DNA from 4 places in the Paenibacillus sp. FSL R5-0475 genome. Region 3 is predicted to be linked to each of the others. Evidence: riboswitches for the same ligand, from Rfam matches in the RefSeq annotation. Region 3 holds a riboswitch; each other region holds the start of a gene.
The links. A riboswitch is a leader RNA that binds a small molecule or an ion and turns the genes downstream of it on or off. The one in region 3 is predicted to bind cyclic di-GMP.

Region 1 (7,406 bases), 290 kb from region 3:
TAGCCCTAAAGCTATTTCGGGGAGAACCAGCTATCTCCGAGTTCGATTGGAATTTCTCCGCTACCCCCACCTCATCCCCGCATTTTTCAACATGCGTGGGTTCGGGCCTCCAGTGCGTGTTACCGCACCTTCACCCTGGACAGGGGTAGATCACACGGTTTCGGGTCTACGTCCACATACTCAATCGCCCTATTCAGACTCGCTTTCGCTGCGGCTCCGTCTTCTCGACTTAACCTTGCATGTTAAACGTAACTCGCCGGTTCATTCTACAAAAGGCACGCCATCACCCATAGATAGGGCTCTGACTTTTTGTAAGCACACGGTTTCAGGTTCTATTTCACTCCCCTTCCGGGGTGCTTTTCACCTTTCCCTCACGGTACTGTTTCACTATCGGTCGCCAGGTAGTATTTAGCCTTAGCAGATGGTCCTGCTGGATTCATACGGGGTTTCACGTGCCCCGCACTACTCGGGATCCGTCTCGGAGAGAACACAGTTTAGGCTACAGGGCTTTTACCTCTATCGCGGGCCTTTCCAGACCTCTTCACCTACCATATTCCTTTGTAACTCCATGTGAGACGTCCCACAACCCCTAAGAGCAAGCTCTTAGGTTTAGGCTGTTCCGCGTTCGCTCGCCGCTACTGACGGAATCACTATTGTTTTCTCTTCCTCAGGGTACTTAGATGTTTCAGTTCCCCTGGTCTGCCTCTACATCTCCTATGTGTTCAGAGATGAGTAACTGCGAATTACCACAGCTGGGTTTCCCCATTCGGACACCCCCGGATCAAAGCTTGCTTACAGCTCCCCGAGGCAGTTTCGTTGTTCGCCACGTCCTTCGTCGGCTCCTGGCGCCTAGGCATCCTCCGTGTGCTCTTATTAGCTTAACCTTGATTTTTCCTAAGAAAAATCTCACTAATAACATTTACTTGTTTACACAAGTTGCTAAAAGATGTTCTAAAACGCAAATTCGTTTCGGTATCCAGTTTTCAAGGATCAAGTCTTACTGAGAGCTTAAACTCTCAAAACTGAGCAACGAGTGAGTAACAGGCCTAAACCTGAGATTTTGGAAGCTTAACTTCCGATTTGAATGTCTTCATTGCAGAAGACGATTCTCCATAGAAAGGAGGTGATCCAGCCGCACCTTCCGATACGGCTACCTTGTTACGACTTCACCCCAATCATCTACCCCACCTTCGGCGGCTGGCTCCCTTGCGGGTTACCCCACCGACTTCGGGTGTTGTAAACTCTCGTGGTGTGACGGGCGGTGTGTACAAGACCCGGGAACGTATTCACCGCGGCATGCTGATCCGCGATTACTAGCAATTCCGACTTCATGCAGGCGAGTTGCAGCCTGCAATCCGAACTGAGACCGGCTTTGATGGGATTGGCTTCACCTCGCGGTTTCGCTTCCCGTTGTACCGGCCATTGTAGTACGTGTGTAGCCCAGGTCATAAGGGGCATGATGATTTGACGTCATCCCCACCTTCCTCCGGTTTGTCACCGGCAGTCACTCTAGAGTGCCCAGCTTAACCTGCTGGCAACTAAAGTTAAGGGTTGCGCTCGTTGCGGGACTTAACCCAACATCTCACGACACGAGCTGACGACAACCATGCACCACCTGTCTCCTCTGTCCCGAAGGCCGCCACTATCTCTAGTGGATTCAGAGGGATGTCAAGACCTGGTAAGGTTCTTCGCGTTGCTTCGAATTAAACCACATACTCCACTGCTTGTGCGGGTCCCCGTCAATTCCTTTGAGTTTCAGTCTTGCGACCGTACTCCCCAGGCGGAGTGCTTACTGTGTTAACTTCGGCACCAAGGGTATCGAAACCCCTAACACCTAGCACTCATCGTTTACGGCGTGGACTACCAGGGTATCTAATCCTGTTTGCTCCCCACGCTTTCGCGCCTCAGCGTCAGTTACAGCCCAGAAAGTCGCCTTCGCCACTGGTGTTCCTCCACATATCTACGCATTTCACCGCTACACGTGGAATTCCACTTTCCTCTTCTGTACTCAAGTCACCCAGTTTCCAGTGCGACCTCAGGTTGAGCCCAAGGTTTAAACACCAGACTTAAATGACCGCCTGCGCGCGCTTTACGCCCAATAATTCCGGACAACGCTTGCCCCCTACGTATTACCGCGGCTGCTGGCACGTAGTTAGCCGGGGCTTTCTTCTCAGGTACCGTCACTCCGATAGCAGTTACTCTACCGGACGTTCTTCCCTGGCAACAGAGCTTTACGATCCGAAAACCTTCATCACTCACGCGGCGTTGCTCCGTCAGACTTTCGTCCATTGCGGAAGATTCCCTACTGCTGCCTCCCGTAGGAGTCTGGGCCGTGTCTCAGTCCCAGTGTGGCCGTTCACCCTCTCAGGTCGGCTACGCATCGTCGCCTTGGTGGGCCGTTACCCCACCAACTAGCTAATGCGCCGCAGGCCCATCCCTCAGTGACAGATTGCTCCGTCTTTCATTCTTTCTTCAGGAGAAAAAAGAAATTATCCGGTATTAGCTACCGTTTCCGGTAGTTATCCCAGTCTAAGGGGCAGGTTGCCTACGTGTTACTCACCCGTCCGCCGCTAAGTTATTTTGAAAGCAAGCTTTCAAAATAACTCCGCTCGACTTGCATGTATTAGGCACGCCGCCAGCGTTCGTCCTGAGCCAGGATCAAACTCTCCAATTAGTATTGAAAAGAGCGATATGCTCATTTTGAAACATCTGACGAGAAAATTAATTCTCTAATTTCGGATATCACTTTCGTGATTTCCTACTCACTCGTTGTTCAGTTTTCAAAGATCAAGTTCTCGTTGGCGCCGTTTAATGTCTCAGCAGCAACTCTTATAATATATCATGTTGTTCTCAGTAATGCAAGCTTTATTTTTCGAAAGCCGTTTATATAACTCTCTCAAACATTGCCTGTACGCTGTCTAACAACGCTTAACTATAATAACCTATCTATTCATAGAAAAGCAACCCCTAATAGAAAAATAAACAACTAGCTTAATAATTAAGCTGGTTGTTTATTTAATAGAGTTATGAATCTAGCGATGCAAATTAATAGTATTTTGCTGCAGTATACTTACTTGAAGCCTTAATAAAATCCGTATTCTTCTTACTCTTCGCTGACGATGCATCTACCGTTGTATCAATAGTAACCCATTTCCCATCCATCAACACTTCATTCCATGCATGGTATTGCGTAACGTAGCTAGTATTCCCCATCACCAATTTAGCAGGCACATCTACACTACGCAGCATTGCGGCAAAAAGAGAAGCATAGTCATAGCAGATTCCTTTTTTAGTATTCAAAGTGTTGTTAATGTTCGGAATGTAATCTGTTGTTACATTATTAGCAAGAGAATAATCGTATTGTACATTAGCAACTATATAGTTATAGATTGCCTTAACTTTCTCTTCATCTGTTGTTTTGCCTTTTGTAAGCTCTTTTGCCTTAAGGATCGCTTTATCAGAAGAACTCCATTTCACATTCTGTACGGAGCCCAAATATACGGAATTCGAGTCACTCATGGTTACGTCTACTACTTCGGAATATAACGCTTTGTATTTATTGCCGGTTGTGTTCTCAAGAACAGAAACCTTATAAGTACCATTACCTTGTTGTAAAGGGAAGTCCTCAGCTTGTCCAGAAGCATATAAGTTATATGTATAGCTGCTGTTGTCTTTAGTGATCATGAGTTTGATTCTTTTATCTTTCGGAATATCATAGTTAATTCCAATAACACCTTGAGCCACTTTCGATGTAATCAACCAGCTTGCATCTACACTTGCGGCTTGAGCTGTGCTTACCGGAACCGCAGTAATCAGTACGAACAGCGCCACCATCATAAAATAAACCTTTTTCACGGATAAAACCCCTTTCGGTAGCTGGCTGCCATCCTTTCGGGAAGGCCCTTTAGCTTTGCGTCCCTACCTTTCGATAGGTTTGCCGTTATCGTATAAGCTCTATCTGTTCTAATTTCACTAGACAAATTAAGAGAATCAGTCCAAGTAGAAATATGAATCTAAGATTCTTATATATTTTATAAAAACAAAAAAAGCCTCTTCATTCGGTAACTGGCTGCCATCCTTACGGGAAGGCCCTTTAGCTTTGCGTCCCTACCTTTCGATAGGTTTGCCGTTTATCGTGTTTAGCTTTTATAGTCTTATACTACCATATTTATCCTCGTAAACAAGAACAAAATTGCTAGATTTACTATTATTTTATAGTTATTTCTCTGTATTTGAATTCTCTTGTTATTTCTCGTCAACGATTAGGAAAGCTTGGCATGAACAATCAAACGATGTGTAGGATCTACTAGTGGGTCACACGTAATTAGAGTAAGAATTTTATCTTTGTTATTCCCGTCTAGAACAGACACATCACTAGGAAGTACAACAGAAATATCATAAACCTCGTAATTATAAGTCTGATCGCTAGTCTTTACCGTAATCGTATCCCCAATCACAACCTCATTCAATCTGTTAAACAATCTGCCCGTAGTTCTAGCTCTATGTGCAGCTATTGCGGCGTTCCCTATTTCTCCTATTGGAGTTGTTTCTTTCATATGGGCCGCGGCATGCTTCATATTCGCTTTAGTAGCCCCTTCTAATACAGGCAGCTTCAGATCGATCTTATCGATCTCAATTAATGCGATAACTTTGCCACCCACTTCAATTTCTGGTTCCGGCTTTTCTGTTTCTTGCGGCTGTGCTTGTGCATCTAGAGCTGATTCCTCCGCTAGTAGCTGAGTGACCTCGGCATATCTGCTCTTCAGATCAGGTGGTGGAGTACTTTCACTGGTGCTCAGTTCAGCCGATTCTAATAGCTTATCCTGCTGCCAGTCGTTATACCATTCGTTAGCTTTTGGATAGAGCATGATAAGGATCCCCGCCAGTATGAGCACATACGAGAATTTACGCATGATTTTCACCTCCGTAGATTGTTCTACTGAACTTTAGAATACCCATTTACGACTTCCGAAGAAGTTAATGATCACCGTCACAAACGTTACTAATACCTTAGAGATCAACACTTGAATGCCTAGTTTGTCAGTCAACAGATGCATTAGCAACAGCGATATTCCGAGTACTACCAGATTCAGTACGATAAACTTCAGCAACTGCGTCTTATCAAAACCCTCTTTATTGCCACGATCACGATCCTTGAAGGTTACTTTTTTATTCAAAATAAAGCTGTTCGCTGTCCCTGCACTATAAGAAATCACCTGTGCCAACGCATATACCATCCCAAGTGAGTTCAGTAATGTAAAGATTACGAAATCAATGAGGGTATTTACCAGACCTACAGCATTAAATTTGAGAAACTGTATGAAAGCAGTCCGAAAGTTCTTATCTGACATCTTTGTAATCCTTCCGGCGATCCACTTCTTCTTCGTCACGATATCCTATAGTCTCACTGACAATATACAACGGTCTATCCTTAGACTCGTCATAAATCCGTCCAATATACTCACCGATTACACCTAACAGCATCAGAACGATACCGTTAAAGAGCAAATTGACCCCTACAATGGAAGCCCAACCTGGAACCGTCCATGAGGTGAAAAAGATTCTTTGAAACAATACGAAGAATAAATAGAGAAAGCTGGAGAAGGAAAGAAAGAATCCGACATACGTAGCAATCTTAAGTGGCTTATGCGAAAAGGAAGTGATCCCATCCAGCGCAAAACGAATCATTTTCTTAAGAGGATACTTAGTTTCTCCTGCAAATCGTTCTTCTCGCTCATATTCCACCATCGTCTGCTTGAAGCCGACCCAGCTCACTAAACCTCTGACATACCGGTTTTTTTCCTTGAGACCTCGCAAGACATCACATACCTTACGATCAATAAGACGAAAATCACCTGTGTCCGTGGGAATGTCTACACTTGTCATGCTGCTGAGCAATCGATAAAAGATCTTGGCCGTTACCTTTTTGAACATCGTTTCTCCACGGCGCTTCAGCCGCTTCGCATACACAACGTCATAACCCTCTTTCCACTTCTCGATCATTTGCAAAATGACCTCCGGTGGATCTTGAAGGTCAGCGTCAATAACAACAACCGCTTGACCTTCGGCATAGTCCATGCCAGCTGTAATCGCTACCTGATGTCCGAAATTACGCGAGAAGTCAATTAGCTTGACGCATTCATCCCGATCACTGATCTCCCGAATCATCTGGGCCGAACGATCACGACTTCCGTCATTAACGAAGACAAGCTCATAAGTATCGCCGCATTCGTCCATTACTTTTTTCAAACGTTCGTAAGTAACGCTAATTACTTGCTCCTCATTGAACATGGGTACAATTACACTATATCTGGCTTTCACCTTTATTCCTCCTAAAAGCTTTATGGAGCGTTACATCTTTCTGTACTTCATAATAACGCTGTAAGCATAAACTTATTGTTATAGATATTTTAAAAAAATCTTAGAAAACCCAAGATGGGAACCAACGCAGCATATTCTTCACATAATCTCCGCTTACCTGCATCCCTGACAGGACAGGGTAGAACGCGACAAAGAGCAGTAAAGCAACAGCCACATAGACATAACTAAAATAACGAGCCTCAGGATATTTGCTATCTAGCAACTTCATTATATATACAATACCAAGAATCATAAAAGGCACCATAGCAAAATAATGGTAGATAAAGGTTTCCCTTGGGACAAGCATCCACGGAACATATTGTGAGAAAAAGGCGATCCAGATCATATAAAGGGTCTTATCTTTGCGTTTCAGTGTAATCCACAGTGTTGCCAGCATTGCGAAAATCCCCGTCCACCAGATAAGCGGATTCCCCATAGTCACTATACTGCTGACCTGACCTTGCGGCAATCCCTCACTGCCACTGAAGAACCAGACGGGTCTCTTCATAAACGGCCATTGCCACCAGGAGGAAGCAAAAGGATGTGTAGCTACAAGCTGACTGTGATAGTTGTACATGTTCTTTTGGGAATCAATCAAGCCTTTTATAGTAAAGCCCTCTGCGGATGCAGATAAACCCGGAAAAAAAGATAAACTATAAATAATGACCGGTATGATTACGAAGAATGCAACACAACTTGCTAGCGTAATAATGGTATTCTTCCAGAACGAATTTACGGCTTCGCGACAGGTACCCAGCAGTTCCTTATCTTTGATCTTCCCTTCCGCGAGCAACCGTCCCGATGCTTGGTATTCTCTGTAGCGCTCGAAGAGCGAGATAGCTAGCATAATGGCCAGCCCAGCTCCTCCGTACAGTACAATCCACTTGGAGGCGACACCAATTCCGAAGAATAGCCCGGACCAGAACAACGGAATTAGCGTTTTTCTTAAGGGCTGCCTGAAGAAATTCATAGTGTAATATCGCTGCATGAAATAAAACATTAACATGATGAAGAATACTCCGTATACATCGATCGTAGAGATTCTT
Region 2 (7,406 bases), 130 kb from region 3:
AAGAAAGAGCAAGTAAGACAGTTAACCTTACAAAGTGAACTGGAAAGTTAATTTGTCGAGCCGGAAGTTTTGGGCGCTGCTGGCCGTTACCGGCGTAACCTCTCATCATAAAATAAAGTAATACGAGCGAGGGGGAGTTTCCTGATGGATGCTTATTGCAGCTGCTTGCGCTACATGAATAGAAGAGTGCGGATTCTGACTAAAGATGGTAGACAGCACGTAGGCGTAATTACAAATGTGGACAGAAATAATGTTTACTTAAGAACGGAACATAACGGATCTGTGCACACTTCAGCTTTTTTTGGTAATCCTTTTGCTACAAATGACATCTTAACCTTGAGTTTGTTCACTCTGCTGGCTATAGCCCTTATTTAAAAAATCATAAAACCGGGAAAAACCGCCCACTGGCTTCGGCTGGTGGGTATTTTTTTGTTTTTTACGAAATGTCGGATCCCGCAACAGGCCTACTATTTTCGTTTCTTTTTTACCCAAGCACCGATACAAATCCCGCATATCTTAGTTTTGTATCCAATTAAAAAGGAGGAATTGACAAATGGGCGAAGTACGTGGAGAACGTTGTTGCGGCGTTGGTGAACGTGAACGTGAACGTGAACCTGAACGTTTTGTTGGTGGAGCCTTTACATCCACAGGGGCAATCTTAGTGCTCTTTATCCTGCTGGTCATCATTACAAAAGCTTGTATATTTTAAATTGTATTCAATTACAAAGGAGGAGTTAAAATGGGCGAATTCGCAGGAGGATATGGTGGCTTTACTTCTACCGCCGCAATTCTGGTTCTGTTTATCTTGTTGGTAATCATCTCTAAGACTTTGTTTATTTAAGTTTCAAACCTCCCAATATAGCTGCACCTTATTAAATCCGCCAGTACTCATGCTGGTGGATTTTTTTCATACATAATCAAAGACGCACCCTGTCAACCTTAAGTGGTAGTCGAGTATCCCAAATGGATTATGTTGAAATTATGCGGAAGTACCGTACCCTGCCAGTAATGGTGGGGCATTTCTTTGCGTTCAGGCAAATTTTTTTATCAGTGATATAGAGTTCAAACACATAACGTTACATCCGTCTAACCTTTACTCAAGTAAAATGGCGGAATGACCCAGTCTCTCTTGTGTGATATTTGGGTGTACACCGAAGACGAGATTCGCCCCGAAGACTATACATCAATCATACGTGCAGGCAGGTTGCAGTGCTTACCTTTAGGTAAGTACGTGAACTAAAAGTGCATACTTACGCGATGTCATGGTGGGAGGTATACTCAAGTCCTAAATCTGATTCAAACATGGAGGATACACCAATGAAAACACTTATTGTCGTCACGCACCCAAACATCGAAACATCCGTCGTTAATAAACGCTGGATCGAAGAACTCCGTAAATATCCAGACAAATATACGTTGCACGAGCTGTACAAAGCCTATCCCGATGAAAAAATCAACGTGGAAAAGGAACAACAGCTGATTGAAGCGCATGATAAGCTCGTCTTACAATTCCCTGTCTACTGGTTTAGTAGTCCACCTCTGCTTAAAAAGTGGCTGGACGAAGTATTTACTTACGGATGGGCATATGGCTCGAAGAGTGATAAATTAAGAAATCGAAAAATCGCATTAGCTGTAACTGCCGGAGGAAGTGCAAAAGACTTTAGTGAAGAAGGTAAACTCGGCTACGGGCTTGACCGTATTTTATCTCCCTTTGACACGACTTTTTTGTATTGCAACGCTGATTATCGTTCCTTCTATGCCATTTATGGCACGGAATCTGAGACGGTAGGAAGTACGGATTACTTAAATAAATTGGATATCAGTTCGCAAGGCTATGTTGAATTTATCGAAAATATGTAATTAGATTTGAAGCAAAAAGCAGCATTTTCATTAATGGAAATGCTGCTTTTGTCATAAGTTGTCGTTAAATCGTAAAAGGTATGGTTATCTCTTGCGCGGCTGGAACGAAGTTTTTCTCTCCCCAAGTGCACATCATATCCAGCACCGGAATAAGCGATTGGCCCTTCTCGGTCAAGGAATACTCAACTTTAGGGGGAATCTGGGGGAATTCCTCGCGCCTGACGAGACAGTCGGCTTCCAGTTCTTTCAACATAACGCTTAATGTCTTAAAAGGTATTGTACCGATACCCCGTTGCAGTTCATTGAACCGCACGATCTTGTTTTCAGAGAGATAGTAGAGAATAGTCATTTTATATTTACCACTAATAATAGACAAGGTGTAGCCAAAGCTAGTGTCCTTCTGTTGAATGCCAGGCGGTATACAGATTTCATCACTCATGGGCTATTACCCTCCTTCAGAAAATATTCAACGAAAAGGCAAACGCCTGTTGTCGCTCCGTACTCAGGTCCCGACTTTATTATGTTTTACAACCTGCTATCAAGTCATCCTGTGAGAACGAATTCACTATATCATTTTGAAACAATTTGTTCAAAGCACTCGTGGCTAACTATCAATCGGTCGATTTTCTCTGTCGGCGAAGCGGGCCTCTTTGGTTGGAAATCAAAAGTGCCAAGCGGATAGCCTAAGCGACGAATTGAAGTTTTTAATGTAATTTTCATGTGAGCATCATCTTATTTTCAGGTTCAAGGTATATATTGAAGACACCAAACACCCCCCAGTGTTTTGTGGTATAAATCTCTCAGGTCTTGCCAACTCCCATGGTAAGGCCTATTTTTTTGTTCGCTAATTAAATGAGGGAGGGGGAGCTTCTTCGCTACTTCACTTAATCTGATACTGCTCTTCATAGCTCTTAAAAGATGAAATATCCAGACCGAGATATCTGCGCATATGAATGGCAGCTTGGGCAGCGACGATGTCGTTTAACAACAGCATTCGTTCATGGTATCCACGACATATAAATTTGGCTTCTATCCCCGTGTTAAGTCTGTTCTGCTCATAAACCTTGATTCCCCGTTTTCTCATCTCTGAACGAACATCTCTTAGATCTGTTGTAGCAACTGCTGCGGCTGTTTCAAGAACCTCCAGATAGGGGGTAGGTGTTCGTAAATGTGCAGATAGAATGGCGGAGTCCCGTTCGAAAGCTGATAAAATCATCGGAAGCAATAAATAAGATTTGACCAGCATGTTGTCCCTGCTTTCAGCTCTATTCATGAATCTCATCACCTCTAATGGGAACGTATATTCGTATTCTACCCCGATATTCCAAAAATAATCAATGGTATTTCTAAACAGCTAGTCCAATGTGATTGAATTCACAACTAAATTAGAAAGAATAAAATATATTAAAATTGTAATAATAAAAAATAATGCTTCAGACTTATATAAAGGGAGAATTAGGATGAAAGAGGAAGGAAGTCTCCACCGTGGAATGGTATTTGGTTTGATTCTAAGTATTCCATTATGGATATCGATATTAGGCTATATAAAGTTACTTTAAAATTGAAGGAAAACCTTTGTGTGAAGCGCCTTTAGGCGCTTTTTTTGTGCTTGCTTACGTGTATGAATATCAAAAGGAATTGATTGACAATTGTGGGGATGGAGCGCTAAACTATTATTAGTTCAAAAGTATTAAAAGTCATAGACGATTATTTAATAGGATGCTTAAAATGCTAGTTCTAATCCGCAAGTCAATACATATATTATCATGATAATAGCAAACCGCCTGAAAGGGTGGGACGCAAAGTCCAGGAGTCTAAAGTGTCTTAAATGCGCTATGACCGTCCGACTGCCATGAGAAGGGAATTCCACTTCTTTTTTGGCGGTCTTTTTTGTTGTTAGGTCCTTTAGAGTTTCTGGTAATTATTCTGATTAAATATAAATCATAGATTTAGGAGGTGTGCTTTTTGAAAAGAAGAATGAAACCGCTGCTAGCACTAATATTAGCGGGGATTTTGACAGTAGGTAGTGGTCTTTCTGGAGGTCATTTGGTAAATGCGGCTGGGGAGGTACTTCCCTATACTCCTACACCTGTGTTAGGTATTGCAGGGAATTTTAATACTTTTATTTTTGGGGATTTCAAACAATCTAATGATCAGGTTCATGGGCGCCTTGCGGCCAAAGGTAATATTACTTTGCAGAATTACGGCGTATCCAAGGATAATCCAGGTGGAGATGTTCTTATCGCTGGTAATGACATCAGTTTTACTAATGGGACTGTTCATGGAGCATCCGTTTATGGTGGTGTTTTTTCCAGCAACGGTGTAGATCTTAAAGAACCAGCGAGAAAAGGGACTCCTATTGATTTTGATGCTGAAGAGCAATTTCTTATTGGACGTTCTAATGAATTCTCTTCGCTTGCTACAATAGGAACTTTCAAAAAGGAATATGGGAAAATAACGATTGATGCTCCGGAACCATTTAACGTTCTTAATCTTAGTGCTGCCGATTTCGCTGGTGCTAATGGCTTACAGTTTAATATTGCAAATAGCGCCACAGTTATCATTAACGTTAGCGGAAGTTCAGTTAACATTCCAAGCTTTCAAATCTGGGGAGGTAGCCCTAACAAGGTATTATTTAATTTTTATGAAGCTAGCACTGTTGACATTGGAAGTTTAACAATAGAAGGAACTATCCTAGCTCCGCTTGCAAAAGTAACTTATAATTCCGGTGAACTGCATGGGACGCTGATTGCAAAGGGATTTGCTGGTGGGGTGCAGATGCATTGGTATCCATATGGAGGGGAAGAACCACCTCCGACACCAACGCCGACCGTGGCACCAACACCGACACCAACCGTGACGCCAACACCAACGCCAACCGTGACACCAACACCGACGCCGACCGTGACGCCAACACCAACGCCGACCGTGACGCCTACGCCGTGCGTGACACCGACACCGAAGCCAACACCAACGCCGAAGCCAACACACACACCGAAGCCAACACCAACGCCGAAGCCAACACACACACCAAAGCCAACACCGACACCGAAGCCGACACACACACCAAAGCCAACACACACACCAAAGCCAACACACACACCAACACCAACGCCGACCGTGACGCCAACACCAACGCCGACCGTGACGCCAACACCAACGCCGACCGTGACGCCAACACAAACGCCGACCGTGACGCCAACACCAACGCCGACCGTGACGCCAACACCAACGCCGACCGTGACGCCGACACCAACGCCGACCGTGACGCCAACACCAACGCCGACCGTGACGCCAACACCAACGCCGATCGTGACGCCAACACCAACGCCGACCGTGACGCCAACACCAACGCCGACCGTGACGCCAACACCAACGCCGACCGTGACGCCAACACCAACGCCGATCGTGACACCAACACCAACGCCGACCGTGACGCCAACACCAACGCCGACCGTGACGCCAACACCAACGCCGATCGTGACACCAACACCAACGCCGACCGTGACGCCAACACCAACGCCGACCGTGACGCCAACACCGACGCCGACCGTGACGCCAACACCAACGCCGACCGTGACACCAACACCAACGCCGACCGTGACACCAACACCAACGCCGATCGTGACACCAACGCCGACACCGTCGCCGGAAGCAACGCCAACACCGACACCGTCGTCGGAAGTGACGCCAACACCGACACCGTCGTCGGAAGTGACGCCAACACCGACATCGTCGTCGGAGCCTCCGGTGTTCCCGACACCAACACCATCATTTGTAATTGGCACTATCATTGTTAATGATGATCCTGTGCCGCTGGGCCCTGTAGCTTCGTCGACTCCAGCACTAGTACCAACACCAACACCGTCGAGCAACACAGAGGTACTTGTTGATGAGGAGGAGATTCCATTAGGACCAGTATTGACAGTAACACCAACGCCGTCACCAGAGGATATTGCTGTAGTGGATGATACAATCCCGCTAGGTAATCCACCTGTGGATGAACTTCCAAAAACGGGAGAATCAAGTTCAGTCCCTTATTATGTAACTGGTCTAGGTTTTGCACTTATTGGATTGCTAATGAGAAATAGATTCTCGAGCAAGAAATAATAAACGGTGATTGTAGCTTGAATACAAGTTATGCCGTGAAGAATAGTAAAGCCGCTTTCGGGACATATTCCGAGGGCGGTTTTCTTTTGTTATGATTGTTATATTTTGGCGCATTCTAAGTAGATGTTATACTGATTTACAACGGATATGAGGAAAGGACGGGGAAGATGAATTGGTATGGTTCTTCATTAGCGCTGTCATCGTCATAGGAGCTCTGATCTATGCGGGCTTTTTCTTTTATGGAATTGCTATTAAACGAGCACCGAAGGAATTCCTGAGTAATAATCGTGATTTGAAGGTTGATCCCCCGGTTGCCGGGGCTTCTTGGGGTGAGGGGAAGGATTGGATCTCCAGTCAGAGCTTTGAGAATGTGGAGATTACATCTGAGGACGGGCTACAACTAAGAGGGTACTTGCTCCTTTCGGATCGTGCTGAAGGTCGTACGGCGATTCTAGCTCATGGTTATTCTGGAAAAGGGAAGGATATGGGGGCGTACGCCAAAATCTATTACGAGAGACTGGGCTTTAATATCCTGATTCCCGATGCCAGGGGACATGGGGAAAGCGCTGGGAATTATATTGGTTTTGGATGGCATGAGCGCAAGGATTATTTGCAGTGGATTGAATATATAATAGAAAAGACTGGGCCCAGTGCTCAAGTTGTGCTTCATGGGGTCTCTATGGGTGGTGCTACAGTGCTAATGACCTCAGGTGAAAATCTCCCGCCGCAGGTCAAAGCTATTGTCTCGGACTGTGCTTACAGCTCAGTTAAAGCACAATTAGCCTACCAACTACGGCGTATGTATCGCTTGCCAAGTTTCCCTTTTATTCAAAGTGCGAGTCTTATTACTCGTTTGAAAGCAGGGTATGGGTTTAGTGAAGCGTCTGCCTTGAAACAGGTGCGGAAGGCGAAGGTGCCGATTCTATTTATTCATGGGGATGCCGATAATTTTGTACCATATAGTATGATGAATGAATTGTATGAGGCATGTCAGAGTCCCAAAGAGAAGTTCGTAGTGCCGCAAGCAGGGCATGGGTTAGCTTACGATATGGATAAGACGGGGTATATAAACGTAGTAACAGCTTTTGTGAATCAGTATGTAAATTAGATGCCCTGAACGTAGACAGCGCCCGATATCCGCTAGGTAGCGGTTATCGGGCGCCTATATTTTTCCACACATGGCATGTGTCCTTATGTAAGGTTCGTACAGCCATGCTTTTTCGTTATATTCATCCCCCGCCGTTCGTGAGTAACGGGTGTCTTAATTCCTTGTTATTTCCAGCAGCCGTGTGGCGAGAATAATCCTTCCAATACGACAAAAGCCCTACCTCTCTCTTTTGCCCTTGCGGCTCCATTGACCGCGCCAGTGTGAATCGGAATGCTATATTTCGAATTTAGTCTCATAAAAAGGAAAGTTTCTGCAAGAAAACATGAAG
Region 3 (7,406 bases):
CACCTCCGCACTAATTTCCAAATTCACTTTATCCGTCTCTAACTCAGCAAGCACATCACCTTGACCTACCGTGTCGCCTTCTTTAACCAGCCATTTGTAGATGGTTCCTTCGGATATAGATTCTCCCAGATCGGGTACTAAGATTTCTGACACAGGCCGTTACCTCCCCAAACATAATGGTTTACGCTATTGTGATACCGTCCTCTTAAGAGGACGGTACAGCTGTTTGTACTTGTGAATTTGCTTTTAGGGCCTCTGAAACAATTCTACGCTGTTCAAAGCTATGAACATCTGCATAACCACTCGCAGGACTGGAACGTTCAGGACGTCCGATATATCTCACGCTAGTGTTTTGCGGTGCGATGGCCCGTAACCGAGGTTCGGTATAACTCCACCCGCCCATATTCTTCGGCTCTTCTTGCACCCAGACAATTTCCTGAAGGGATGTGAAGGAGCTTAAGTGAGCACTCAGTTCATGTTCTGGGAACGGATAGAGTTGCTCAAGGCGCAGTACATGTAGCCATGACCAATCTTTGTCTGAAGCAGCTTCTAGCTCTGTTTGGATGTCGATAGCTACTTTACCGCTGCAGACTACTAGACGTTTGACCTCACCAGGCTTCTGGCCTAGCAGGGGCTCTGCTAGCACAGGCTGGAATTGTCCGGAAGCGAGCTCAGTTCCGGCAGATGTGCTGCGCGGATTACGAATGAGACTCTTCGGCGTCATAATCACCAGTGGTTTAGCGTCTTCCTGTCCACATAAAGCAGCTTGGCGTCGCAAGACATGGAAATATTGAGAAGCAGTGGTCAAGTTAGCAACGGTCCAGTTCTCTTCCGCGGATAACTGTAGGAAGCGTTCCAATCTACCACTGGAATGCTCGGGTCCCTGTCCCTCGTAGCCATGCGGTAACATGACGACGAGATTGCTGCGCTGCGTCCATTTCGCACGTCCAGCGGCAATGAACTGATCAAATATAACCTGACCTGCATTGGCGAAGTCGCCATATTGTGCTTCCCAGATGACGAAGGTTTCTGGTGCGAACACATTATAACCATACTCAAAGCCTAGCACAGAAGCTTCAGATAGCGGACTGTTATATACGCCAAAGGAAGCGCGAGAATTACTTAGCTGATGAAGCGGAGAGAATAATTCTCCTGTCTTGCTGTCGTGCAGCACCAGATGGCGGTGTGCGAAGGTGCCGCGCTGTGCATCCTGACCGCTAAGTCGAATTGGCGTTCCATCCTTCAGGATGGTTGCGAAGGCGAGGGACTCAGCGAGTGCCCAGTCGACCTTTTCACCTTCATTCAGCGCGTCCTTGCGACGCTGCAGAATTCGCTCCAGTTTCGGATAGACTTGGAATCCATCAGGTACGCTCAGTAGCTCACGATTAATCTCTTGCAGACTGGAGATCGGTACGGCTGTAGTGCCTGCCGCTGAGCGATCTGTATGAAGAGGAATGAAGGCTTTTGGTTCTTTTTTCTTGTGATTGCCTTCCTTCATACTATCGTACGCACGTTGCAATACGCCTTCTGTTTCAACGTGCATCTTTTGTACATCTTCAGCTGTAAGAATTTTTTCACGCTGTAGCCGCTCCGCATACACCTTGTAAACGGTTGGATGATTGCGTACCTTACCGTACACGATAGGTTGTGTAGTTTCAGGATCATCCATTTCGTTATGTCCATGACGACGATAGCCGATGAGATCAATAACGAAATCCTTTTTGAATTGATTGCGATATGCACTAGCTAAACGAACGGCTGATATACAGGCCTCAGGATCATCAGCATTGACATGGATAATTGGAATTTCATATCCTTTGGCGATGTCACTTGCATAATGCGTTGAACGGGAGTCTTCGCTTTCTGTCGTAAAGCCGATCCGGTTATTAACAATGATATGGATCGTCCCGCCATTCTGATAACCTTGAAGTTTGCCAATATTAAGTGTTTCTGCAACAATCCCTTCACCTGGAAAAGCAGCATCGCCATGCATCAGTACCGCCATAGCTTTACTGGTATCAATCTTCGGCAATCCGGCTGTGCTCCGATCTTCTTGAGCAGCACGAGTGAAGCCTTCCACGACAGGATTGACGAATTCCAAGTGACTTGGGTTATTCGCTAGTGTTATTCTTGTGCGTACCGTTTCTCCTTCACGGACAGCGCGGTCTGCACCCAGATGGTATTTCACATCACCCGTCCAGCCATAGTTAATGCCTGTAGAGCCTTCGGAAGGGAAAAGCTCCTTGTTCGGAGAATGATGAAACTCTGAAAATATAATGTCATAAGGTTTGCCCAAAATATGTGCAAGAACGTTGAGGCGACCACGATGCGCCATGCCCATCAGAATATGCTCTGCGCCGTCATGCGCAGCAGCGCGTACGATTTCATCCAGCATCGGTACGAGAGCGTCATTGCCTTCCAAACTGAAACGCTTCTGACCCACAAAGGTTTTGTGAAGGAAGGTTTCGAATTGCTCTACTTGGATCAGGCGGTTTAGCAGCTCTTTACGTTCTGCATTATTTAAAGGCGCTGGTGAGCTTGTGGATTCTGCCTGTCTGTTCAACCATTTCAGTTCTTGTTCTTCATGCACATGCCCGAATTCATAGGCGATTGTCTTGGTGTAAGCCTGACGCATACGCTGAACTGCATCCCATCCGGTATGCACATCATTCGGCGCATTCTCCCAAATGAGCGTGGCAGGTAGTGCGAGCAGATCCTCACGAGTCAGCTCATAGGTTTCGAGTTCAAGATATTTAGCCATGGGATTGTGATCGCGCTCAAGCGGATCAATATCAGCGGCCATATGGCCATATATACGAATATTAGCGATTAGCTTGGAAGCTCTTACTGCCTTTCTAAGCCATTCGGTGTCTCCCGAAATGCGAGGCTGTGGAGCCGGTTCGCTATCCGGTGTTAGGGGTGGGGGACCCGAATTTGTAAAAAGCTCGCGATAATTATTCTCTACGGTGGAAGGATCTTTCACAAACTGTTCATATCTTTCTTGAATGTAGCCTAAATTGGGTCCGTAATACTTACTCCAAATGGATTCGTTATAGGGCTCTTTGGCTGCCATGAATACATCCTCCTTAACGGATGAACTCCATACGTGACATTTTGTGTCAACGCTTACTGGAGCTGTGATGATTGCGGTTTCATTTCTCATCTTATTGTGCTACTTTCCACACGTGTAATCAATTCATTCTTTCGTCCAATACGTTCGCAAAATGGTATGGGTTAGCTTGTTCTAATGAAAAGAACGCTGTTTCTTCTCATTACCCATTCCTAAGGCCCACTAAAATGATTCTAATATCCTTATTTTTAACTAATAGGGAAGGAAGTATCATTCTATCGGCTTAATTAATTTTATGAATAGGACGAGTATCGTGTTAAAAGGACAAGATATCGCACAAAAGAGCTTCTATTTTTTGTTTTTTAATGGAAAAACTAATCAGAAATCGACACACTTTTCCACTTTAGTATAGTATAATGTTATTGCAGTTAGCGATTTTCATATATTCAAAGTAGATCCTTTCGTGTAAAGGGTCCAGTAAAAGGTAAACCTGCCGAAAGGCAGGGGCACAAAGTCGCGGGTCTAAGGTAGAAATACTATGACAGCCGGATTGCCTGGGGACTAAAATCTTAGGAGGAGATTTTTTGGACAAGTCCAACCAGGGAAGCAACAGAGAACAGCAGGTCATTGATCTAGACGTAGAGTGGGTCCATTTATTATTAGCAGCTAAGAAGGCTGGCATAAAGGCAGATGAAATTCGTCGCTTCTTTCATGAGAAGACTGTGCAAGCCGTGCAGTAATACATTCAGAGCATTAGATATCAAAAGAGCACAGCGATAACTCGCTGTGCTCTTTTTCTTTATATAAGAATCTATAAGTTTCAGACTTGGTCCTTATATTCTGCTAGAATTCAAACGCCTTCGCAGTCCATGTTAGGAGGCGAAGGCGCTTATGTTTAATAGTATGAGTAGAAGAGGATCTTATCAGGTCAGGTGGAATATTAATCCTTATGATCAAGGCGCCATTTCTGGTAGTCCAGAAACTCCTTGAATTCGCGTTTGCTTATGCCTGAGGCCATAGCTTCCTGCACCAATCGGAACCATTCCGAATCTAAAGGTGACTCCTCAGCATCATTAGGTTCTCCATAGAGCAAAGCGTGGATGGATACCTGAAGCGCATCGGCGATCTTTTCGATAAACTGGATTGAAGGATTGGATTGGATGTTTCTCTCCACATTGCTAAGATACGATTTAGCAACATCCGCTCTGTCCGCAAGCTCAGATAGGGATAACCCCTTTTCTAGGCGGAGATGCTGGATACGTTGGCCCATATTTTGTGCCACTATGCTGACGCCCCTCCGTAATTTTTGTTATTAGTATAGCAAATATCGATAAATTCGACAAAGTTTATTGTAAAGAGAAGAGCAGCATCTACTTATCCGCTTCCGGAATAAGAATCTGCTGCTCTTCGAATGGAAGACTTATTAGATTATTTAGCGGATCCAGCAGTTTGCTTACCTACGAAATCCCAAGTCAGAGTTAATGAATCTTTTTGGAAGTAGTTTTGCTCTTGGCCGTTATCAACAAATTCGAATTGAACGGTGAAGCTATCATTTGTGCCGGCCTTAATTCCAGATGCTTCGCTAGTACCCCAGATTGCATCAAGTCCAGTATTTTTTACGAGATCCGGTGTCTGAGTCTTCAAATCGGCTAGGGTAGTTTCCCAAACTACTTTCTCTTCACTACCAGGTAAGATGCCGCTTTTATCTTTATTCACCAGGAATTTAACTTTGATGGATTTTGCCAAATCGTTAGCGCCGTTGTTACCACCTACATCATTAATAGAGGTAGCTGTTTTGAGGAGGATCGAACCGATATCAAGTGTACCGTCATTTTTTAGTTTGAAGTCTCTTTTGATCGTATCGCCTGGCTTCAGATCCTTCAAATCAACGATAACAGAAGGATCAGAGTTCAAATCCAGTGTACCTGCTGCGAATGTAGCGGTGCTTTGTGCAGTGTCGCTAAAGTAAGCGAAAGTTCCTCCACCAATCAATGATAAACCCAGTGCTGCAGATGCTACGCCAAGACCCAATGTTTTTTTGATACCCATAATTAAAATTCCTCCTCGGTTTTTGTGGTTTTTTTATAAAAGTTATATATTGTAACTTCCGGTTCGTAAGCGGAAGCGGACAATCAACGGATTACTGTATTTCAGTTGGAGGTGGAGAGGTGGGAAGTATAGCAGCATTTTTCTTTTCGAGTGCAGCTACAGCCTTCCATGATGAATACAGGGCATAGAGCAGGAGCATCAAGCCTGGTACGATCATGAGCACAACACTTCCAGCTTTGGAAACTGCGAAATTCATAGCGTAACCTACATAAGGTACGGTGACCCCGGTATACTCAGCTACAACATTCGTGGAACTGGTAGGGTTCATATCAGGTGCATCATTGTTATCACCTTTCGTGCGATACATGGCTTCACCGGTAGCGTTATTCATTGTTGCTTCTACAACACGGTGAGTAATGAGCAGGTTTTCTTCATTTCTAAAGGTGATCACATCGCCTTTTTTGAAGCGATTCATATCTCCTCCGGGTTTTAAAGCGACAATCGATCCGGTTTGAATCCCTGGTTCCATCGAACCTGAGAGTACCGATTTGATCTGGTATCCGAAGAAGGCAGGTTCACCGCCGGAGGCCTTTGATAAAACTACGGCTACCACCAGCAGAATGAATATCACAAGCATGATGCTCGATAATGTATTGTTGACCATTTTTTTAATCCGCATATTATTCGCCACCTTTAACTTGTTGAGGGTCCGAAGGGGCTGGTGTTGCTACCGGTGGGGAAGTGGTTGTATCTTCCGCTTTTGGCGCCTCCTGAGGAACCGCTTGCTGTGGTACATCTTTTGGAATCGTTAGCTCTTCACCAATTTCCGGAACGACCGGGTTAGTGGCTGGGGCTTCAGGCTGTTCATTATTTATGTTCTCTGGAGTAGCTTCACCTTTCGGTGGAGTCACTTCCGTTTTTGCTTTCTCCTCAGCTTCAGCTTTCGCTTTGTCCTCAGCTTCTTGCTTTTCTTTTTTCTCCAGTGCCAAGCGTTCTTCTTCTTTCTTCGTTTGTTCCAGCGCCTCTAGTCGGGCTTTCTCAAGTGCTTCCAATTGTTGTTCACGGGTTTGACTGATCAATTGGAGCTGACTCTGAAGATTGCTGATTCCTGAAGTAGCCGATTCTTTAAGACCATTCATTTCAGTATTGAGATTTTCATAAGTGGAGGTAAGTTCGCTAGAGATATTGCCGGCCGGCTGACTAAAAGGAATCAGGAAAGGTAACGGCTGCTGAAACGCCTCGTTGCGTAACTCGGGTTGTCCATATACATCACTGGTCACTACCGAAGCAAATGGAAGCCCGATGTCGTGTATGGAGTTTAGATATTGGATGACTCCCTTTAAGGAAGCATTCAGGGATTCAGAGATTACACCGCTTTGATTCAGGCTGCTTTGCAGCTCTCTGAAGAATTGTTCATCCTTGATTTCTAGACAGTTTGAATCTAGAGAGGTCATATATCCTCCAATCTGGAATAGGACGGCTGCTGCTGCGTTCAGCTCACCATTGATTTCGTTCCAAATTTGGCTGTTGGTGGCCAGTTGCTCATTCACGCCATCGATTTGAGATTGAAGCGCGGAGATTTGTGTGGAAATCTCTTGCGCTGCGACATCAAGCTCATCCAGCGTCATGCCTTCTATTCCCGAAACGTCTGAGAGACTGCCTGAAGGGGTATAGCTTTGCAGCGATCCTTTTAAAGCAGTAGCTCTTTCGATATGATCTTTGAGTTCTGTTAGAAGCCCCTTGATCGAGTTTGGAAATACTTCGCAAAAGCTAATTGTGCTAGTGGTTTGCGTAGTAGCTCCAAAACCACCATAGGTACTACCCACTTGCTGCGAGGTAGTCAGAAACAAGACGGAGACAGCCATTCCTGATTGCAGAACACGTAATCCGATTTGTTTCTTTCGTTTAGGTCTTCTTTTTGCTGATCTGGGTCTCAGAGGAATACCTCCCCTCAATGTCTTGAGTTTCTTTGGTTCGTTATTGTTGTTCTTTATTGAGAACAACTTCTGTAATGAATAATACATGGAATAAATTGAAAAGAAAACTGTCAATAAGTCTCGTTTGTGCTCTATAAAGAACAAAAATGTTAATTTATCTCTATTTATCTCGGTTTATCGCTTGATATCTATTTTTATTCGCAATAGAGAACGATGCATAGGAGGGGAATGTATTAAAAATAGCCTAATCATGCGAGAGGCACGATTAGGCTATTAGAATTCTTGCGAGTTTAATTGTGGGCTCAGTTAGGGAAGACGAGTACCACGTGAACTAACATATAGGTCATACC
Region 4 (7,406 bases), 2.5 Mb from region 3:
TTTCTGTACTGCAGAGAGCACTTTGGGAGGACCGTAAAGTAAAAATCACTTATCTCCGGAGCAACGAGACAACGGTCCGTTTCATTGAACCTCTTGGGTTAGTTGCAAAACGCGGAGTATGGTATGTCGTAGCCAAAAGCAAAGATGAACTACGAACCTTTCGTGTGTCCAGATTAGTTAACGTTGAGGAGACACATGAGTGGTTTAAAAGACCTGATGACTTTGATTTAAAACAGTACTGGGAAGAGTCCACCACGGCCTTTAAAGCAGCACTGCCAAAGTATCAAGTAAAGCTAAGGGTTAAAACATCTGTCTTAAAAGAATTACAGCGAGAAAGATTCGTCTCTGTCCAATTAATAGAGCCAACAAGCAATGCTGAGTGGGTGAACGTAGATGCCGAATTTAATACGATCGAGTCGGCCTGCCGGATAATCCTTTCTTTTAGTCCCTCGGTTATTGTACTTTCACCGCAAGAACTTTTAGAGATGGTAAAGTCTGCTATCGCAAAAATTTCCGCTATTTATGAGGATTTTTGACACGAAATCTAAAGAACTACTCCGAAAAGAAGATTTATGTCAGTTCTTACTATAGACCAATCACCTTTAAATCCCATATAATAACACCAATACATAATATTAATAAGGAGGACATTATACCAATGAACTGGATGCATAAACTTCCGTTAAAACAAAGAATTGTTGCCGGATGTTACCTCGTTGCCGCACTATTTGCCATTCCTGTTTTAGTTACTTTTATGATCTTAGGCAACATTATTTTGGGTATTGTTCTAATCGTTGTTCTTGCTGCTCTAACTTTCCCAGTGGCCCGCTTTATCGAGAGAACGCTTACATCTTCTTTTGATGACATCGCGAATGTATCTCATAGTATTTCAAAAGGGGATTTTACTAGTAGAGCCGACGAGAACGGGTCTATGGGGGACGTAAGTCGTTCCTTTAATACTATGATTGACAAGCTCAAGAAGATTTTGACAGAAGCATCACAAATCACTCGTCAAGTTATGGATGCAAGCCGTGGAATCGAAGATAAGAATCAGAATTTGAAAATTGTCATGGCACAGGTAGCCTCTTCGTCTAACGAGCTAGCTCTTGGTGCAAATGAAATATCTACGGATATCGCTGAAATGACAGAATCCATTAAAGATATTGAGAATAAAGTATCCAATTATACGAACTCAACGAAAGAAATGAACAGACGTTCAATACATACATTAGAACTAGTTGAACAAGGACGGCAGTCCGTTGATACTCAAGCTGAAGGCATGCGCAAAAACATCCAGGCTACTCAAAAAGTAGCTGATACTATCGAAGCCCTGTCTCATAATGCTCGCGGAATTACGATGATTACAAAAACCATCACAGAGATCGCTGAGCAGACCAACCTCTTATCGCTGAATGCCTCCATCGAAGCAGCACGCGCCGGAGAGCATGGTCGAGGTTTTGCTGTAGTCGCACAGGAGGTTCGTAAACTTGCCGAGGAATCAACAGCTTCAACGAAGGAAGTCTTTGGCTTAGTTCGGAGCATCGAAACTGATATCAAACAAGCGATTGACAATATCGCTATCAACGAAGAAGTCGTACAGGTACAGAATGAGATGATCACTCAATCTGCTCATATCTTTGCTCAAATTGTGCAAAGTGTGCAGTATATTACCGAGCAAATCTCTTCCTTCTCTGCTGAAAGTGATCTGATGTTGGAAAGTGCCTTGAAAATCTCAAGTGCAATAGAGAATATCTCTGCAATCACACAGCAAACCGCTGCCGGCACCGAGGAAGTATCCGCCGCTATGAATGAACAAATTAATGCCCTGCAGTCCGTTGCTGAAGAAACTGAGAAAATGACACAGGCTGTGTTTAATCTACAGAAGACTATCCATATTTTCAAGTTTTAAGTCACTTGCAAAAATATATAAACAAGTCCAAAAACTCCTCCTAAGTTTTGACTTAGGGGGAGTTTTTTTATATCTATTATTTCATAGGTTGGACAAGACTTTCGTCAAAATTCGAGTTAATTTGCGAAAATATATTGACAAAGGTTCTCTAGGAATATATTGTAAAGGAAAATTCTTCTTATAAATTTTAAAATTAATATTGGCAAAATCTTCGAAAGAGGATGACGCAAAACCATGGATCTACAGCCTCATTTTTAATCAGAGGCCATGACTGCCAGGTTGCAGATAACCAAGACGACTGAACAATTGTTCAGTCTCTATGGCGATTTATGCCACCAACCTGTGCCCTAATTCAGAGCACAGGTTTTCTAATGTTTGATTTTAAAATAACAATCAACTTGTGAGGTGTATTTTTTGAAGACAGTCGCAGATTACATGTCGGAAGCACTACGGAACCTAGGTGTTACCCATTCCTTTGGTATTATTGGGAAATCCATTTGTCCTATTGTTCTTAAAATGGTAGATTACGGTATTGAATTTATTCCTGGGAGACATGAGTCCAGTTCCGGCTTCGAAGCAGCCGGGTATGCGCTTAAAACTGGAAAACTAGGTGTAGCTTTTGGTACTTCAGGTCCTGGTGGAACAAACCTATTAACTGCAGCAGCACATGCTAAGGCTAACAACCTACCTGTCCTATTTATTACTGGCCATCAATCTATTAAAGAGCTTGGAATTCCCCAATGTCAGGACTCTACTTCTTTTCTAGCTGATTTAGCTGATATGTTTAGACCTGCCACCTTGTATAGCAAGCTTATTGAACGTGGAGATCACTTTAACACAATCTTTAATCATGCCATATCCATTGCTTTGAGCGGTAATCGTGGTCCAGTTCACCTTTGTATTCCCTTTGATGTCCAAACGGAATTGCTAGAGGAATGTAATATTGTAATCCCTGAACGCGAATCACTGGTTAGCCATGCTAATATCGACCGTGTACTTGATGCTATAAATAACTCTAAGAATCCAATAATTATCGCGGGTAAAGGCGTTAACCGCTCAGGAGCACATAGTGAGCTAATTCAATTAGCGGAAACATTTAATATTCCTGTAGTTACATCTCCAGGTGGTAAAGGGGCTATAGCTTGGGATCATCCACTCTATCACGGTCCAATTGGAGTAGGCGGTTGTACCCATGGGGATGACTTGCTGAATCAAAGTGATCTATTTATCGTTCTCGGGTCACGTTTAAGTGATATGACTATTTGTAATCTTAAAAGGGAAAATCATCCTGCAACATTAATTCAGTTTGATAGCGATCCGACTTTTGTCGGAAAAATATTGTTCTCTAAAACAATTCCAGTGACTGGAGATCTACGCGACAATCTAGTTTACTATCTCAATAATATTGACACGAACAACATCACAAAACGCGAAGCACCGACAAATTCTGATTATACCGAAGAGCCTCCGATTTTACCAAACCTTTCACTTGCATCGGTCTTGAGTACGATGAGTGATTTGATTCCTTATAACAGCACAGTCTTTGTTGATGATGGAAGTCACGGTTTCCATGCTGCGAAATGGTACAAGGTTAAGAAACCGGGCAGTTTTGTTTTCGATGCTTACTTTGCTTGCATGGGTAATTCTATCGGGATGGCGATTGGTGCAAAGGTTGCTGCTCCAGAAGAAACGATCTTCTGCATTACAGGAGACGGTTGCTTTATGATGCTAGGCGCAGAGATTAACGCTGCTGTCTGCAAGGATATTCCTGTCATATTCATTGTTGTGAATAATAAACAGCTAGATATGGCTCTAAAAGGTATGGAAAAAACTACAGGACGTATTGACGGAACTATCTACGAAGTCCCTATGGATGCAGTGAAATTCGCAGAATCACTAGGCGCTAAGGGTTACAAATGTGAGACAGCGGAGGAGTTCGAAACAGCCATCAAGGACGCTGTTGCCATCAACCGTGTTGCCGTCATTGAACTGCTAACAGACCGTGATGAGGTCCCTCCGACTGCTCACCGTACTTTGAACCTAAATTAGGAGGTCACTTATGAAAGACAATGTAAACAGTGGTCTGAACCACTTCACGAATCTCTCTGGAGACTACGGAGCTAAAGCACTGGCTCCGATTAAAGAACATTTCCCCGATTTGGCTGAATTTATTATGGGGAATGCCTACGGCGATATTTTTCAACGCAACACAATCGAAGCTGACTGGAAGGAAATCACAGTTATCTCTGCCCTGATTTCGATGGGTCAGTTTGATCAATTGGGTGTTCATTATGTCATGGCTCTTCGTGTGGGTGTTACTGTAGAACAACTCAAAGGTATTCTATTACACTTAGTACCCGCTATAGGGGCACCTAGAATCATCACCGCTTTTAATATTCTTCTCGAAACGATTGAAGAAATAAAGTAACTATTTTCAGTAAATTAAAATATCGGGAGAGATGTTAACGTGGGACAGTTTATTTTAAAGACAGACACTACTAAAAAAGTGATCAATATTGAGCTGGAAGGAACATTTTCTGAAGAAGATGGTCTGAAATCTATCCAAGCTTATCAACAAACTATTAATCCTATCACTCCAGCAGACTATGAATTACAAATCGACTGCAGAAAGCTAAACGTAACTGCACCTGATGTTGTGCCTCTTTTGGAAGGTTGCTTCGTAATGTTTAAGAATGATGGATTTGTAAAAGTAAATCTAACCCTTGAGAATAACCCAATTCTTAAAATGCAGCTTGCTCGTCTGGGTCGTAAAGCAGGACTAGATAACATCGAGATCATTTCCACCGTTACAGCTTAATTCTTCTTATAACTAAAAAAACTATAGAGTTTTTCAGGAGGATTCATTCATATGACCGGAATTCGTATTCAAGACATTGATATCTATCATCCTAGTAATAAAGTTGGTAACGACTTTTTTATTAAGCATTTTGACGAAAAGGGTATTGATATCCGAGGTCTACTGACCACTTTAGGTCGTGATACGCGCTATAGCATTAAGAATGAGGAAGAAAATTCTCTTACGATGGCTTTTGAGGCTGCCAGTAATGTGTTGGATAAAAATGGTCTCACTGGCGCTGATATCGATCTTATTGCCTATGCAAGTCAAACTCCTGAATATATCTTTCCTACTAACTCTTTAATGATTCACCGTTTAATTAACGGCGCATCCCATACAATTTGTATAGATAGCAACGCTAACTGTGCAGGTATGACTGCTTCCGTAGAACAGGTGAGCCGTCAAATGCAAGCCAATCCTAGAATTAAACGTGCTTTGGTCATCGGATCCGATTATGTAGCACCTCATGCAGATAAGAATGATCCAGTCTATTATGCTAACTTCGGTGATGCAGCTGCGGCAGTCCTTCTTGTGCGCGATGATAATGCGGTAGGCTTCATTGATTCTGTCTATCAAACAGACACATGCGTTTACGGCAACTCCATGTTCCCGGCTGAAGGCTTGGCTAATCTGGGTAGAAAAGGCGTCGCGGCTGGAGAATTCAATGTGAAATTCATTCCATTTGATGATTCCATTTGCGTAGATGCTGCTTCTGAATCGATTCGCACACTTCTATCTGATAACAACATAGCGCCTGAATCTATTAAAGCGGCCTGTTTCTCACAGCTTTCACTGCCTAATATCGTTGGTGTTTGTGAAAAAGTGGGTATTGATCGTGAGGTTGCGGTTTACATAGGTGATGAATTCGGATACACCTCAACCAGTAGCCCGTTTATCGCTCTACACAAAGCTATTACTACAGGAAAGATCGAACGCGGAGATAAAGTTCTGTTCTGGACAGTGGGCGCTGGATGGCAAAACGTAGCATTTGTTATTGAATATTAAGCGTTACAACCTAAAAAGCGGCAGGCCAAGGATTATCCTTAGCTTGCCGCTTTTTAGGTTGATCTGTTCTTTAGGACTCGCTGGCAAAGGATAACCCCTTTTCAGTGAGCGCACGCCGTAGTACATCAATCCCTTTTGGTCCCATCCCATGGAGCTGCAGAAGCTCTGACTCAGTGAGCATACTGATTTGGTGAATCTGTGTATACCCAGCACCATGAAGTGCTCGAAGTGCAGGCTTAGATAGTCCACTCGGTAGATCAGATTCTGTTCCATTAAACATAGACATATGCATCTCCCTGATCACTGATATCTTTCATGTTTTTCCCAGCCCATGGTACGCGCTACAGCGTCTTTCCAGGCGTTGTAACGTCTTTCACGCTCTTCTATACCCATTACAGGTGAAAAGACCCTCTCAGCTTTGTTAAAGCTTTCTAGCTGCTCTCTTGTCCAGACTCCTGAGGTTAATCCAGCCAGAAGTGCTGCTCCCAGCGCAGTCGTCTCCGCATATGTAGTTCGAGTAACTTCACTACCGAGGATATCAGACTGGAACTGCATCAGCAAATCATTACGAACCGCTCCACCATCTACACGAAGTCCGGTCAATGGCATGCCTGCATCTTTTTCCATCGCCCCAATTACATCTCTAGACTGAAATGCTAATGACTCTAACGTTGCTCTTACCAAATGCCCCGAGGTGGTTCCTCTAGTTAGACCGAAAACTGCTCCACGTGCATACATATCCCAATAAGGGGCACCTAGTCCAGTAAAAGCAGGTACGACGACAACCCCTTCACTGTCCTCTACTTCCCGTGCTTTATCTTCCGAGCCTGCCGGCTCCGTTATGAGTCCTAACCCCTCCTGAAGCCATTGTACAGCCGCTCCAGCTACAAACACACTGCCCTCGAGTGCATAATAGAGTTCATCCCCCATTCCCCAAGCTACAGTAGTCAACAACCCATGACTGGAGACTACAGCTTCTGTACCTGTATTCATCAGAATAAAGCATCCAGTTCCATATGTGTTTTTGGCACTGCCGGGTTCAAGACAAGTATGTCCAAACAAAGCAGCTTGTTGATCCCCCAATACAGAGTGAATAGGTATTTCTGTCCCGAACCACTGCGCGTCTGCTGCTCCAAATTCACTACCGGACATCCTCACTTCTGGCAGGATGGAGCGTGGTACACGAAGCTCCTTCATTAGCTCTTCGTCCCAGCAGCGCTCATGTAGATTATATAGCATCGTACGCGATGCATTAGTTACATCAGTAGCATGTACAGCCCCGCCAGTAAGCTTCCAGATTAGCCAGCTGTCTACTGTCCCAGCTAGTAGCTCGCCATTATTCGCCCGCTCTCGTGCGCCGTCTACATGATCAAGAATCCATGAGAATTTTGTTGCAGAAAAATAAGCATCCACAACGAGTCCCGTCTTGCTAGCAATGAGTCCCTCTAACCCCTTACTCTTGATCTCTTCACACAGCTCTGCAGTACGTCTGTCCTGCCACACAATCGCAGGATAAATCGGCTTGCCTGTTGCTCTATCCCAGATCAGGGCCGTTTCCCTCTGATTTGTAATTCCAATGGAATATATTTCCTGAGGTGTTATCCCGCCCTGAGTAATCGCATCTCTTGCAGCTGC

Region 1: linked by a shared signal. The riboswitch ahead of MKX41_RS27855 (transglutaminase-like domain-containing protein) and the one ahead of MKX41_RS26530 (anti-repressor SinI family protein) in region 3 are both predicted to bind cyclic di-GMP.
Region 2: linked by a shared signal. The riboswitch ahead of MKX41_RS27100 (choice-of-anchor A family protein) and the one ahead of MKX41_RS26530 (anti-repressor SinI family protein) in region 3 are both predicted to bind cyclic di-GMP.
Region 4: linked by a shared signal. The riboswitch ahead of MKX41_RS15425 (thiamine pyrophosphate-binding protein) and the one ahead of MKX41_RS26530 (anti-repressor SinI family protein) in region 3 are both predicted to bind cyclic di-GMP.

What each region holds. Positions count from the first base shown of each region.
Region 1 covers NZ_JBBORK010000001.1:6,213,953-6,221,358, reverse strand. Annotated here, with positions in the region: rRNA gene MKX41_RS27865 (23S ribosomal RNA) at 1-884, opposite strand, end outside; rRNA gene MKX41_RS27860 (16S ribosomal RNA) at 1,117-2,674, opposite strand; gene MKX41_RS27855 (transglutaminase-like domain-containing protein) at 3,046-3,855, opposite strand; cyclic di-GMP riboswitch class I at 3,869-3,949, opposite strand; cyclic di-GMP riboswitch class I at 4,058-4,138, opposite strand; gene MKX41_RS27850 (class D sortase) at 4,263-4,913, opposite strand; gene MKX41_RS27845 (GtrA family protein) at 4,947-5,351, opposite strand; gene MKX41_RS27840 (glycosyltransferase family 2 protein) at 5,341-6,321, opposite strand; gene MKX41_RS27835 (phospholipid carrier-dependent glycosyltransferase) at 6,422-7,406, opposite strand, start outside.
Region 2 covers NZ_JBBORK010000001.1:6,049,194-6,056,599, forward strand. Annotated here, with positions in the region: gene MKX41_RS27065 (N-acetylmuramoyl-L-alanine amidase) at 1-51, shown strand, start outside; gene MKX41_RS27070 (hypothetical protein) at 145-375, shown strand; gene MKX41_RS27075 (hypothetical protein) at 554-709, shown strand; gene MKX41_RS27080 (sporulation protein YjcZ) at 740-841, shown strand; gene MKX41_RS27085 (NAD(P)H-dependent oxidoreductase) at 1,318-1,860, shown strand; gene MKX41_RS27090 (winged helix-turn-helix transcriptional regulator) at 1,925-2,299, opposite strand; gene MKX41_RS27095 (hypothetical protein) at 2,741-3,133, opposite strand; cyclic di-GMP riboswitch class I at 3,625-3,715, shown strand; gene MKX41_RS27100 (choice-of-anchor A family protein) at 3,826-5,970, shown strand; gene MKX41_RS27105 (alpha/beta hydrolase) at 6,143-7,078, shown strand.
Region 3 covers NZ_JBBORK010000001.1:5,922,365-5,929,770, forward strand. Annotated here, with positions in the region: gene odhB (2-oxoglutarate dehydrogenase complex dihydrolipoyllysine-residue succinyltransferase) at 1-153, opposite strand, end outside; gene MKX41_RS26525 (2-oxoglutarate dehydrogenase E1 component) at 206-3,073, opposite strand; cyclic di-GMP riboswitch class I at 3,544-3,628, shown strand; gene MKX41_RS26530 (anti-repressor SinI family protein) at 3,655-3,810, shown strand; gene MKX41_RS26535 (helix-turn-helix domain-containing protein) at 4,011-4,340, opposite strand; gene MKX41_RS26540 (TasA family protein) at 4,499-5,119, opposite strand; gene sipW (signal peptidase I SipW) at 5,211-5,798, opposite strand; gene MKX41_RS26550 (hypothetical protein) at 5,800-7,074, opposite strand; gene MKX41_RS26555 (aldo/keto reductase) at 7,363-7,406, opposite strand, start outside.
Region 4 covers NZ_JBBORK010000001.1:3,426,966-3,434,371, forward strand. Annotated here, with positions in the region: gene MKX41_RS15415 (helix-turn-helix transcriptional regulator) at 1-536, shown strand, start outside; gene MKX41_RS15420 (methyl-accepting chemotaxis protein) at 659-1,909, shown strand; cyclic di-GMP riboswitch class I at 2,101-2,196, shown strand; gene MKX41_RS15425 (thiamine pyrophosphate-binding protein) at 2,315-3,958, shown strand; gene MKX41_RS15430 (carboxymuconolactone decarboxylase family protein) at 3,969-4,337, shown strand; gene MKX41_RS15435 (hypothetical protein) at 4,377-4,727, shown strand; gene MKX41_RS15440 (3-oxoacyl-[acyl-carrier-protein] synthase III C-terminal domain-containing protein) at 4,779-5,771, shown strand; gene MKX41_RS15445 (DNA-binding protein) at 5,842-6,057, opposite strand; gene glpK (glycerol kinase GlpK) at 6,072-7,406, opposite strand, start outside.